DNA from 2 places in the Pseudoalteromonas sp. UBA2102 genome. Region 2 is predicted to be linked to the other one. Evidence: riboswitches for the same ligand, from Rfam matches in the RefSeq annotation. Region 2 holds a riboswitch; the other holds the start of a gene.
The links. A riboswitch is a leader RNA that binds a small molecule or an ion and turns the genes downstream of it on or off. The one in region 2 is predicted to bind lysine.

Region 1 (6,159 bases), on a different contig from region 2:
CGTTTTCGCTTAATAACGATAAAAATTCCCCAAAGGCGTCTTCATCATCAATGGTTATATCGCCATTACTGGTGGTGGCAAACGAGAGAATATCGGGGTTTAAAATCCGCGATATTTCTTCTACCTCTTTAAGTGATAGGTCTTCGCGCATTCGAGTAAACAAATTAAACTCAAGGTTTTTAAGCTGCAGTTTTAAGCTTTTAATTTGCTTTTGGGTCTCGCTAATGCGGTAATCAAGCGTGTGTAGGCTTTGCCCTTGTGCGCTGGTAATAGAGTGCGAAAGTGACTCGTAGTCTTGCTTAAGTTGGCCAAGGTTGGCTTTAAGGGTGGCTTTATTTACCAGTTCAAATTCGCTTTTAAGAGCGCTGTAATCTAAAAACCATTGCTCTATTTGGGTTTGCCTGCGCTCTATATCGCGCGATTGCTGTACGTATAAGCTTTGCTTTTGCTCAAACTCGTGTTTTTCGTGCTCTATGTCTTCAAGGGCAATGGCTAGTTCGCTTAGTTGCTCTTCTTGGTAGGTATCAAAGTCTATTAATGCTTGATCAATTTTAGGCGCGTAGGCCGCTAACTTACCTTTAAGCACGGTTTGGTTTTCAAGCATAGATTCAAGCGCTGTTATTGGCTCTTGCATTGATTCAAGCGCTTTTAATTCGCGTTTAGCGCGATTTACTTTATCAAACGAGCGACGCCATACTTCGTAAAAGTCCACTTTAGAGTTAGACATATGGCGTTCAAACACACGTAGCATAAAGCGTTTAACATCGCTTGCACCCAATTTGTGTAAGTTAAGAATACGCCTAAAAATTTCTTTATAAATGGCGGAGTCTTGCACGTTATTTAGCGGGATCATTTTTAAATTAATGTCGCCGTCAAAAGGGGTTGCGCCGCCGGTAAGCAGGGCGTTTAGCTCTTGTGCTTTAAGCTCTATAGGGTTGTAACCTTGCGTTTTTAAATGATTAAACAGCTTGGTAAACTTAATAATGGTATTACCTTGCGTGTACTGCGCTAAATCAAGTTCGCCCTGATAACAAAAGTACTGATGCGCGTAACCGGCTATTTTACCAAGGCCTGCTACACCAATAACCACCGAGCCATGGGGGAGGTTGGCTTCAAGCAAGATGTACGACTGATCTGATGAAAAATAAAATTTACGGGTTTCATCTAAATCGTGCCCGTCCCATTCGGTTAAGCGTAAATCGTTTATTAGCGGAAATTGCAGGGCGTTTATAACCGAGCTTTTACCGGTATTGTTTGGCGCACAAATAGAGCTGCTTTTATCAAGCGGAATAACACATTTTGCATAGCCTGCGGTATTAAGTAGGGCGAGTTTACTTAGTCCGTATAAGTTTTTCATTGCTCGTCCTCTGTAATGTAGGTTTCTTCGTTTACTTCCATAAGTGCATCAATATAGCGGTGAATAGGCGCTTGTAGCATAAAGCCGCCTTCTACTTCGCGGGCAAGGCCTAAACGTACCATGCGCAGGTATACATCTTTTCGTAAATCTGAGCCCGAAAATATCTCAAGTTGATCAAACAAGTGTTTATTAATTTGCACTAAGGTTTGCATCAGTTCTAAGTCGTTTACTTCATCAAATAGGGCACGCATTGGGTCTTTACCCGTATTGGCAAAGTGCTCAATTAAAATGTAAATAGTCAGTGCAATAGCACGAGATATTTTACCCATGTTTGGCGTGCTTTCGTCGCTGGCAAAGTAGTAAAAGCCGCGGCTGTCGTGTTTTAAATCGTGGCCAAGGGCGCTAAATAAGGCGCTGTAAGATTCTATGTGCTGGTCAAGCTCTTGCCACATTACGTTGTCTTGTTCGCAAATATGGTAACCCGCACCTAATTTTTTATTAATGGCTTGTAGGTGCGTAAGCTCGTCTAAGTTTATATGTGTCATGTGTTACTCGTCTGCCTGTGTATCTGGCTGAGGCGCAGAATTAAATGGGTATAACGAAAAATGCTGGCCGGCAATTTTTACGCGTGTTTTTTCATCGCTTTGGCTAATGTGAATTTCACTGTCGCTGACTAGTTTTTGATATAAAAATAGCATTTCGTCGGCGTCTAATTCTGGGTAGCTTTCATCTAAAAATTGCAGTAATGGCTGGGGCTTTTTACGTTTTTTATTAAAGCGTTTTGCAAAGCTTGTTTTAACATCGTGGTAATCAGGAATGTTTGGCGTAACAAATGCCGGCACGTCTTGTTGCTCTGGGAGCTGGTATTCTTCGTGTTCAAATTCTACCAAGCTTGCCATATAGGCAACTATATGACGCTGCTGGCCAAGCGAATAACGCTGCGCATCGCTTACAAAGTTTGGTTGTACCGCGCTTAGCATGTTGTCTACGCCATTTTTACGCACAAGGCCCAGCACTTTTGCTGCCTGGCGGGTAATTAGGTTATTACGGCGTAGCTCTTCGCGCAGTGGCATAAGCATATCGGCACTTTTGCGTAAGCTTTCTCGGCCAACTAAATGCATTTCGAGTATCCGAGTACGCAATTGCTCAAGCATACGTTTGTCGTTGTAGGCTTTACCTGAGCGTTCAATGTGCTCTATTTGCTTACTTATTTGTTGCTCAATAAGTGTAAAACAGGCATGAAAGTCACCGCGAATATCGACCATTTCAAGCATCGGCTCTATGTATTCGTCAAAGGCTTCTATTACCGCTTTGTAGCGCTTTTGCAAAGATTGCACCGCGTGATCAGATTTAGCTTGCTCAACAATGTTTAAAATAGCGTTTTCGTTGTGCGCGTAAAGCTTCATTATTTTACGCACCCGATCATCCATAATGCGGCTATAGCGGCGTAAATCGTCATAGTCTTCTATTTCGCCGGCATTATCTAATCGGTTTCCTAGGCGTGCTAAATCATCAACCAAAACGCTAATTTCTTGTGCTAAACCTAGGTGTTCTTCTTGTAATAAAAAGGTCGCAAAATCGGCAATGGCGCGGTTTATTTCAAGCTGGGATGATTTAGCCAATGGAATAAGTATATCTTGATTGAGCAAACGATTTGTTTCTTTGTAAATGCGCTCGTTTGTCCATGTGGGCTGTTTTTGCTTAATAGCGTTTTGCACGTCTTTGAGGCTAAAGTCGGCCATTTTAAAACGTTTAAATAATAGCTCTAAAACACCCCAATGTTCGCTAAGGGTGTTAAGCAGCTTTTTAGCTGGGATCATAATGCGGTGATACATCCTAGTAATGAGTTAACTACGCTTAAAGCAGAGCGTAGTTTTTATATTTTTATAATAAAAAGTACTCGTTATTAACTGGCTTAATTTACACATTTTTTTAGCTGGCGTACAGGCGAGTTACATTAAGCGCTGTAAAAGTAGCCAGCAATGTAAACCCGGGCTAAATTATTCGCGTTATATTAACTAAAACACCTTGACAGCTAGACGTCTAAACGATAACTTTCAAAGCCCCGCTACATAGTGGGGTTTTGTTTTATTAGCCACAGGTTAATACAACATTCAGAAGAGGTGCGATACTTAGGTATTTAATGGTAGGTGACGAACGCCTATAACCATTAAAGAGGGAAGTACTCGCCGAGGAAAACAAGGTTACGTCAACCGAGTTTTTCGGTTTATGGGGCTGAATCCCCAAAACTGTCACCAACTTAGGTGGAGAGCTTCTGGCAGCGGACACATCTTATTTGCATTCCTTTGCCAAGTTCTTCTTGTTTTTTAGCGGTTTGGATACCGCGAAAGGAGACGAAATGACTACCCAATCAGTGCCACAAACAGTATCAGGCGCAAAATCAGATTACATCGTTGCCAAATTTGGCGGAACCAGTGTTGCAAACTTTGAAGCGATGAGTCGCTGCAGCGAAATTATTGTTGCAGATAAAAGCGTACGTATTGTAGCTGTGAGCGCCAGTGCCGGCGTAACTAACCACTTAGTTGCACTGTGCAAACCCGACCTTAGTAAAGAGCAGCGCCAAGCACACATAGATGGCGTATTGGCTATTCAACAGGCTATTTTAGATGAGCTGTCGCTTGATGCCGATTTAGCCGTAGGTTTTAACGAGACGTTAAAAGCGTTTCAAACGTTAGCCCTTGAAACACTCACCACTGATCAACAACACGATGAGCTGCTTAGCTTTGGCGAGCGTTTATCGTCTTATTTATTTGCTCAAGTGCTGCGCTTAAAAGGCTTAAATGCAGATAGGTTTGATGTACGCAAAGTGCTTAAAACTGATAGCCAATTTGGTAAAGCAACGCCCGATGTTGCGGCCACTGCACAAGCTGCTAAAGACCTGTTAATTCCGTTATTAGATGAGCAAGTAATAGTTACACAAGGGTTTATTGGTAGTGATGAATTTGGCCAAACCACAACGCTTGGCCGTGGTGGCTCTGACTACAGTGCGGCGTTATTAGCAGAGGCTATTAACGCTAAAAGTGTACACATTTGGACCGATGTAGTGGGTATTTTTAGCACCGACCCGCGTTTATGCGCTAAGGCAACGCCAATTGCTCGTTTAAGCTTTGATGAAGCCGCAGAAATGGCGACATTTGGCGCAAAAGTATTGCACCCTGCGACTATTTTACCAGCAAGCCGTAGCCATATTAATGTATTTGTAGGCTCTAGCCGCGAGCCAGAGCGCGGGGGGACGTGGATTGAGCGTGAAAAATCGCAGCAGCCAGGTATTCGTGCCGTTACGCAGCGTAAAAACCAAATATTGCTAACGCTTAAAAGCCCAGAAATGTTATTAGCAAGTGGCTTTTTGGCCCGTGTATTTACCATTTTAAGTGAGTTTAATATATCGGTAGACTTAGTCACTACCTCAGAAATTAGTGTTGCCATAACCCTAGATAACGCGCCTAATGCCTCGCGACCTGAGCTTGAGCAAGCGTGTTTAGATAAATTGGCCGAATTTTGTCATGTATCGGTTGAAAATAACTTAACCCTAGTGGCGCTTATAGGCTCTGAAATACAGCTACGCCAGCACGAAATGAACCTAATGAACGTATTAAAAGAGTTTAATATTCGATTAATTTGTCATGGTGCAAGCAAGCACAATTTATGCTTTTTAGTAGAGCAAAGCGAATCAGATACCGTGGTACAAGCAATACACAGCCGATTATTAGAAAGCGCTGCTTAAGCTTTTAAAGCCAAGTTATTAAGTATCCAAGTTATCAAGTATAAAGCACCGCCAGTCGGTGCTTTTTTTATGCGCCACGCTTATATCAAACTCCTCATTGGCAACCGTTATGGTGTTACTCGATGCTGTAAGGTTTAACAAAGAAAATTCATCAAATACATTTGGGCTAAGCAATTGCGCTATTGGGCGGCTAGTTGCTTTAGCGAGTGCCTCTTTTAAGGTCCAAATTCTAAAAAAGCGGTGGGCTTGCTCTTTTATAGCCAAAGGCGCGGTAATTAAGGCAATTTCAGCCTTATGATAAAAATGCTTAGCGAGCTTTTCGAATGGGCGTTTTAAGTTAATTTTTTCAATATCAAAGCCAAACTCCGCCTTAGTAACATTAAGTGCAACGCCAACTAAGCCGTGCGAGTGCGAAATACAGGTATTTATAACGGTGTGGTTTATATGGAGCTGTAGTTTTGAGCATTCTTCATTAAAGTGGGTGCTCATTTTATTAAGCGGTATGTGTGCGTATTGGGGCTGAGCATGCTTTGCAAGTTGCTTTAGTAATATGCGCGATGCTAGATATTCTTGCTTTGCTTGCATGCGTTTACGACGATTTATAACGCTTAGCTCAAATGGGCTTAGGTACTGGGTTAAATCAAGGTGTTCTACATTAAGTGTGTTGGCATTAAACACTAAAATAGTATTGTTGCTAGGGGGTAAATCGCTATAAAAAGAGGGAGCAATACTTAGGGTGTTTTTAAAAAAGTGGTTAGTCATACGCGCTTAAAATAAGTGAGTGCTGTAATTATGAGCGGTTAACAGCGCTTATTTATGCCAAAAGCAATTTTATTACTCAGTTGGCATTAAATATGGTTTAATTCACAATAATCAAAGAATAACAGAATTTGTAGATGTATGGCACAAGTGCGTGATGGATTTCAAAGCCGTTTTGGTTTTGTTTTAGCCGCTGCAGGCGCAGCAGTGGGTTTAGGTAATATTTGGGGTTTTCCTACGCAGGCGGCCAACCATGGTGGCGGTGCATTTTTATTGGTTTACTTTGTAGTTATATTTT
Region 2 (6,159 bases):
CTGCATCGTCGTACTGGCTATGCTCGTGTGCAAACTGGGTAACTAAATCACTATTGTAGTGATACATACGGTTCCAGTTAGTGCCAGTAATAGGGTCGAATCGGCCAAGGGTAAATTCCCCTGATTTTTGATTACAACCTATAGGGTTAGCATAAGGGACTAAGGTAATATCGCCTTTTAAATTAAGCTGTTTTAATTGCTCTAATAGCTGAAAAATAACCGCGTTACCTTGCACTTCAGCACCGTGCATATTGGCTTGAATATACACGCTTGGACCTGTGCCATCACCTTTTAAGCGATATACAGGAATGGTTAGCGGTAAGCCGTTTGCTACTTCCCCTACTACAATATTTTCTTGGCTGATGGGTGTTGTTATGCTCATGTTTATTACCTTAAATAGTGGCTGGCATCTTCAGCTTGGCGTATACACGTGAGTTCGCCCTTTTGTAACACGTATTCAGCTGCTAACTCATGGCATAAAAAATACGGCATGCTTTCGGTAAAACCATAGGCGCCACATTGGCTAAACACCAGCCAGTCTTGCTCGTTTAAATCGCTTGGTAGGGTATGCTCGCCTAAGCAATCAAGGGCAGTACATAATGGGCCGTATAAGCTCATTGCTTGTTCTGGCGCTGTTGATTCGCGCAGTAACGCCGCAGGAAAATCTTGGCTTGTAACAGCTGGGCGCAATAAGTGGTTAATACCACCGGTTAAAATAACTTGCTGTTGCCCGTAGTTTTGTTTGCACTCAACGACGGGGTTCGCGTAATGTCCGCATTCGCCTACAGCGTAACGTCCAAGCTCCATCCAAAGCTCGTCTACACCCGCATCTTTTTTAATTTTTGCCAGCGCGGTGATTAATCCATCCCACTCAAGTGTTGCATCGTTTGATGTGTAAGGAATACCTAAACCGCCGCCTAAGTCTAAAATTTTAAGGTTTATATTTAAGTTATTAGCCAAGGTGGTAAGCGGTGCAATCATTTGCGACCACAGCTCGCTTAGCTTTTGCGTGCTAAGCATGTTGCCCCACTGAAAAATATGCAGGCCATCAAAATTAAGTGCTGGGTAATCGCCAGTATTGAGCGCTTGCCATTCATCGCAACCAAGCCCAAACGGAGTAAGGCTGTCACCCCCTAATGGGTTTTTTTCACCTTCTGGCCAGCGTAATTGCACACGCAGTAATACTTGCAGCTGCGTATTTTGCAGCTGCGCTTGCTGGTTTAACCAACGTACTTGATTGAGGCTTTCGGCAACAAAAATACGCACGCCGCGCTCAATAAAGTGTTTAATTTGTTTAGGGCTCTTTGCAGGCCCTGTGTTGAGCACGCGCTGTGAACTAATACCTTGTGCAAGGACTTGTTCAAGCTCACCTTTACTTGCTACGTCAAAGTTAAATCCGGCGCTGTCTAGGCATTGAATAACCTTAGAAAGCGGATTGGCTTTTACCGCATACCAAAGCTTTACATCGGTTTGCGCAACTAAACGGGTAAGGTGTGCGTTTAGTTTGTCTAAGTCGTAAACAAAAAAAGGTGTATCAAGTTGCTGAGTAAGTGTATTTACGGCGGCCTTGATAGGCGTGCTCAAAAAGCTCATTATCGTAAAACCTCTTCTAGCAATAACGATGCATCGCTTTGCTCGTCGCGGTATTTAACAATGAGTGCACACGACATGCTTAGGCCTTGCTCACGAGCCCATTCGTTAGACGCAGGGCGAGAACCTGGTATTACAATAGCGTACTCTGGAATTGGCTCGCCTTTATCTAGCTGGCGCTCGTTAACACAGTCGTAAACCGGAATAGTTGCAGATAAACGCACACCTGGTGCAAGTACAGCGCCTTTTTTAACCACTACGCCTTCAACAATAACACAACCTGCGCCAATAAACGCATCGTCTTCAACCACTACAGGGCTTGCCCCAATTGGCTCAAGTACACCACCAAGTTGAACAGCCGCGCTTAAATGTACATTTTTACCAACTTGTGCACATGAACCCACTAATGCGTGGCTATCAACCATAGTACCTTCGTCGATGTATGCGCCAATATTTACGTACGCTGGTGGCATAATAATAGTGCCTTTAGCTACGTAGGCACCGCGGCGAACACTGGTGCCACCTGGTACCATACGCACGCCATCTTCAGTGCTAAATTCTTGCGGTGCAAGGTTGTGCTTATCAACAAACCCGCCTGCAAACTCTGTGTTAGTGCCATTTTTAAAGGCTTCTAAAATGCCTTGTTTTACTTCTACGTTAGCTTCCCATTGGCCGCTTTCGTTTTGTGATGCTGCGCGTACTGCGCCCGATTCTAAATTATTTAGTAGTTCTAACCAGCTCATTATAAAAACCTGTGTTTAATGCCAAGATAAAATGGTGTCGTTTGCAGTGGTGATGCAATCGGTTTGCGTTAACTCAAGATGCGTTAAAGGTGGGCGCAACAGTGGGCTATTTAAACGCCCTTGCTGGTGCATTAGCACTTTAACGGGAATAGGGTTTGCTACAGCAAATAGGCTATTGATAGCGCGAGTCCACTGAGCAAATAAATTGGGGTGTTGACCGCTTAGGCTGCGCTTTACAAATTCGTGTGTTTGCAAAGGCCATGCATTGGCCGCAACCGAAACTAAGCCTTTTGCACCTGCTTGGGCAAAGTAGGGCATAAGTGCATCGTCGCCACTGTATAGCGCTAAATTAGGCGCGGCTTGTCGGTATGCTTCAAATTGGGTGATGTTGCCACTGGCTTCTTTTAAAGCCCACAGTTTTGGGTGCGCTTTTAAGTTTTCAATGGTTTCGATAGGAATGCTTACACCGCTGCGCCCAGGTACGTTGTACAACATACACGGATGCGCGCTTTCGTTTAATAAGCTTTCGTACCAATGTGTTTGACCTACAGCCCCTGGTTTTGCATAAAGAGGCGAGCCTAATAAGTAGCTGTGAATAGGTAATTGGTTACAGTAGCTAACCCATTCTTTTTGTTGGGCCAAGTTACTACCACCAACAGCAACCATAAGCGGTACACTGGGTTTTAATTGGCACACGTGCTCAACAATGCCTTGCTGCTCTTTAAGTGTAAGGGCTAAGCCTTCACCTGTGCTACCGAGCAGTAAAATACCGTTGTGTGCCGCTTCTTGTTCGCTAACAAGTGTTGTGAGCGTGTCGTAGTCAACATTACCTTGTTGATCAAACGGCGTAACAAGCGCTGTCCACAGTGCGTAGTCGTCTAAATTGAAGTTGTGAATCATCTCTTACGAACCTATAAGGTGTTCGAGATATTAAGGAGGCTGTATGATGTGAGCCGCATTAACGTCATTCGAACAGTATTCGAAGAGCGAATGGGCTTAAAATAATAGGGCGCACGGCCTTATTATTTAAGACCAGAAGCTCTCCACCAAACTAATAAGCTGCTCTAAAACAGCTATTGGTGACAGTCGCTAGGATTCAACCTAGTCGCCCGAAGTAATTGCTTCGCAAAAGCGTTTACCTCTCGGCGGTATTCCCCTCACATATGCTCACTGGAGTTTGCGCTCCTAACATACGCTACCTGAATAACGCACCTCTTCTAGCCCTTTGTATTTTGTTTAACCGCAAAAGGTTTAACAAAATACAATTTAAATAGGGTAATTGCGGCGATTAAAACATTTTAGCCGTCTAGGTGTCAAGTTGCAGGATACAGATTAGTTCATCGAAAATGTGGGTGGTTACGTATTGGCTGCTTTTCTCGTAAACTAACCCTATGAGCAGTGATGAGGTATTTAATAAGTATGGAAAAATTTAGCGATATTTATAAGCGAGCAGTAGAGCGAAAAGGTTCTGAAAAAATGCTTAAGTTATTACTCGCAAAACCCTTATCTAAAAAAGCATTAAGCGCATTAAGTGACGACGATTGGCTTGAAGAGTTTACCCGAAAAGTATTTCAAAGCGGGTTTTACTGGTCGGTAATAAACAGTAAATGGCCAGGTTTTAGAGAGGTTTTTTGGCAATTTAGTGTTGATAAATTACTTATGATGCCGCCCGATATGCTCGAGCAAAAAGCAACTGATGAGCGCATTATTCGTAATTATAAAAAAGTAAAAACAATTCCTGAAAATGCCTACATGATCCACGAAATAGCTCAGCAACATGGCAGTTTTAGCAAGTTTGTAGCTAACTGGCCAGGCGATGACATTATTGGTTTATGGGCGCATTTAAAAAAACACGGCGCCCGTTTGGGCGGCAATACAGGCCCGTATGCCTTAAGAGCGCTTGGTAAAGATACTTTTTTACTTTCGCGAGATGTAGAAAGTTACCTAAGAGCGCACAAAATTATAGATGGCGGCCTGCAAACTAAAAAATCGCTCACTGCCGCACAGGCGTTTTTTAACGAAATGCAAAAGCAAAGTGGTTTGAGCCTGCAAGAACTTAGCTTAATTGTGGCTTACAGCGTGGGCGACAATCGCGTAGGCATAAGCCAACAAACAGAGGATTAACCATGAAACTAGTGCCAAGATACACAGACATAGCAGATAACTTTGCAATAGAGGATCAACCTTCAAGCGTTGCTGCCCCGCAATTGCTGCTGTGGAACGAAGCGTTAGCACAGCAGTTTAATATAGATGTTGAGCCTGCGCTGCGCGCCAGTACTTTTGCTGGTAACGAGCCTCAACCGTTATGTGCTGTAGCGCTTGGCTATTCTGGGCATCAGTTTGGGCACTTTTCGCCGCGCTTGGGTGATGGGCGAGCGCACTTACTGGGGGCTATCAGCGATGATAAAAATCAGCTGTGGGATATTCAGTTAAAAGGCTCAGGCGCCACTCCTTTTTCAAGAGGAGGCGATGGGCGATGTGCACTAGGCCCCGCTATTCGCGAGTATATTATGAGCGAAGCTATGCACGGCTTAGGGATTAAAACCACGCGGTGTTTGGCTGTTGTAGGCACAGGTGAAGCTGTTTATCGTAATCCGCCGCAACCAGGCGCAATTGTTACCCGCTTAGCAAGTAGCCATATTCGCGTTGGCTCGTTTCAGTATTTAGCAACTCAAGGTGATGTAAAGGGATTAAAAAAATTAGCTGATGTAGCCATTGAGCGTCATTACCCAAGTATTCAATCAACAGGGGCTCAGCGCTATTTAGACTTTTTAGCAGCCGTTATAAATAGTCAGCTAGCGCTGGTTATTAGCTGGATGCGAGTAGGCTTTATTCATGGCGTTATGAATACTGATAATACCTTGATAAGCGGCGAAACTATCGACTACGGCCCGTGTGCAATGATGAATACCTTTGATTTTGATACCGTGTTTAGCTCAATTGATAAGCAAGGTCGCTATGCCTATGGTAATCAGCCAAATATTGTAAGTTGGAACTGCGCGCGTTTAGCCGAAAGCCTAATACCGCTAATAGATGAAGATGACGAACAAGCTGTAAGTTTAATGACGCCGCTAATTAATCAGTTTTCTACGTTATTTAACGAGCAATATAATCAAATGTGGGCACAAAAATTAGGCTTAGCAGGTTATAACGAAGACGATGTAGAGCTTGTAAGTAAGTTATTATTGTTATTTCAAGAGCATAAGCTCGATTACACCAATACCTTTGATGCCCTAACTGAGTCACTAAAGGGTGGCAAAGTGCCAAATGAATTAACGCAATGGGCCCAGTTATGGCAAAAAAGATGTGATGAAAACAGCTATAACCTAATGAGAGCGGCTAACCCAAGGGTTATACCGCGTAATCACATCGTCGAAGAAATCCTTGCGCAATATAATCAACACGGCGAGAGCGAGCTGCTAAGCGACTTGTTAACGGTGATGAGTAACCCATATGATAAATCAGCTAACTTAGCCCGCTTTCAAGAGACAGGTAAAGATGACAAGGGCTATCAAACTTTTTGCGGTACTTAAGTATTGTAATTAATTGTAAGTTTTTGATTATAAATAGTCATTTTTAAATAATGCAGTGTACAATGATTGAGCAGTTACACACTCGGTGTTATTGTGCGCATTCATAAAAAGTAACTATTTATAAATTACCATAATTTATTAATTGCAGATTAGGTAAAAATTTTTACTTAACCTACAATTGGTGGTTGGAATGCCTGTAGATCGTTGAAAAAATTTATAAACTTTATTTTTCGTTAAGTATCGATTAACAAAAGCTCGGGTAGTGTGTACAAAACTGGTTGAGCTAGTATTGA

Region 1: it holds a riboswitch for lysine, as region 2 does, so the genes downstream of both, lysC (lysine-sensitive aspartokinase 3) here and dapA (4-hydroxy-tetrahydrodipicolinate synthase) in region 2, are expected to answer to the same signal.

The regions. Positions count from the first base shown of each region.
Region 1 is NZ_DCYU01000096.1:14,626-20,784, reverse strand. Features, by position in the region: gene B2R65_RS13370 (coiled-coil domain-containing protein) at 1-1,357, opposite strand, end outside; gene B2R65_RS13365 (condensin complex protein MksE) at 1,354-1,902, opposite strand; gene B2R65_RS13360 (hypothetical protein) at 1,906-3,177, opposite strand; lysine riboswitch at 3,468-3,640, shown strand; gene lysC (lysine-sensitive aspartokinase 3) at 3,717-5,102, shown strand; gene B2R65_RS13350 (4'-phosphopantetheinyl transferase family protein) at 5,121-5,864, opposite strand; gene B2R65_RS13345 (sodium-dependent transporter) at 6,003-6,159, shown strand, end outside.
Region 2 is NZ_DCYU01000102.1:34,477-40,635, reverse strand. Features, by position in the region: gene B2R65_RS14305 (succinylglutamate desuccinylase/aspartoacylase family protein) at 1-382, opposite strand, end outside; gene B2R65_RS14300 (PLP-dependent decarboxylase) at 388-1,593, opposite strand; gene B2R65_RS14295 (2,3,4,5-tetrahydropyridine-2,6-dicarboxylate N-succinyltransferase) at 1,593-2,333, opposite strand; gene dapA (4-hydroxy-tetrahydrodipicolinate synthase) at 2,349-3,233, opposite strand; lysine riboswitch at 3,362-3,558, opposite strand; gene B2R65_RS14285 (DNA-3-methyladenine glycosylase I) at 3,753-4,457, shown strand; gene B2R65_RS14280 (protein adenylyltransferase SelO) at 4,460-5,866, shown strand.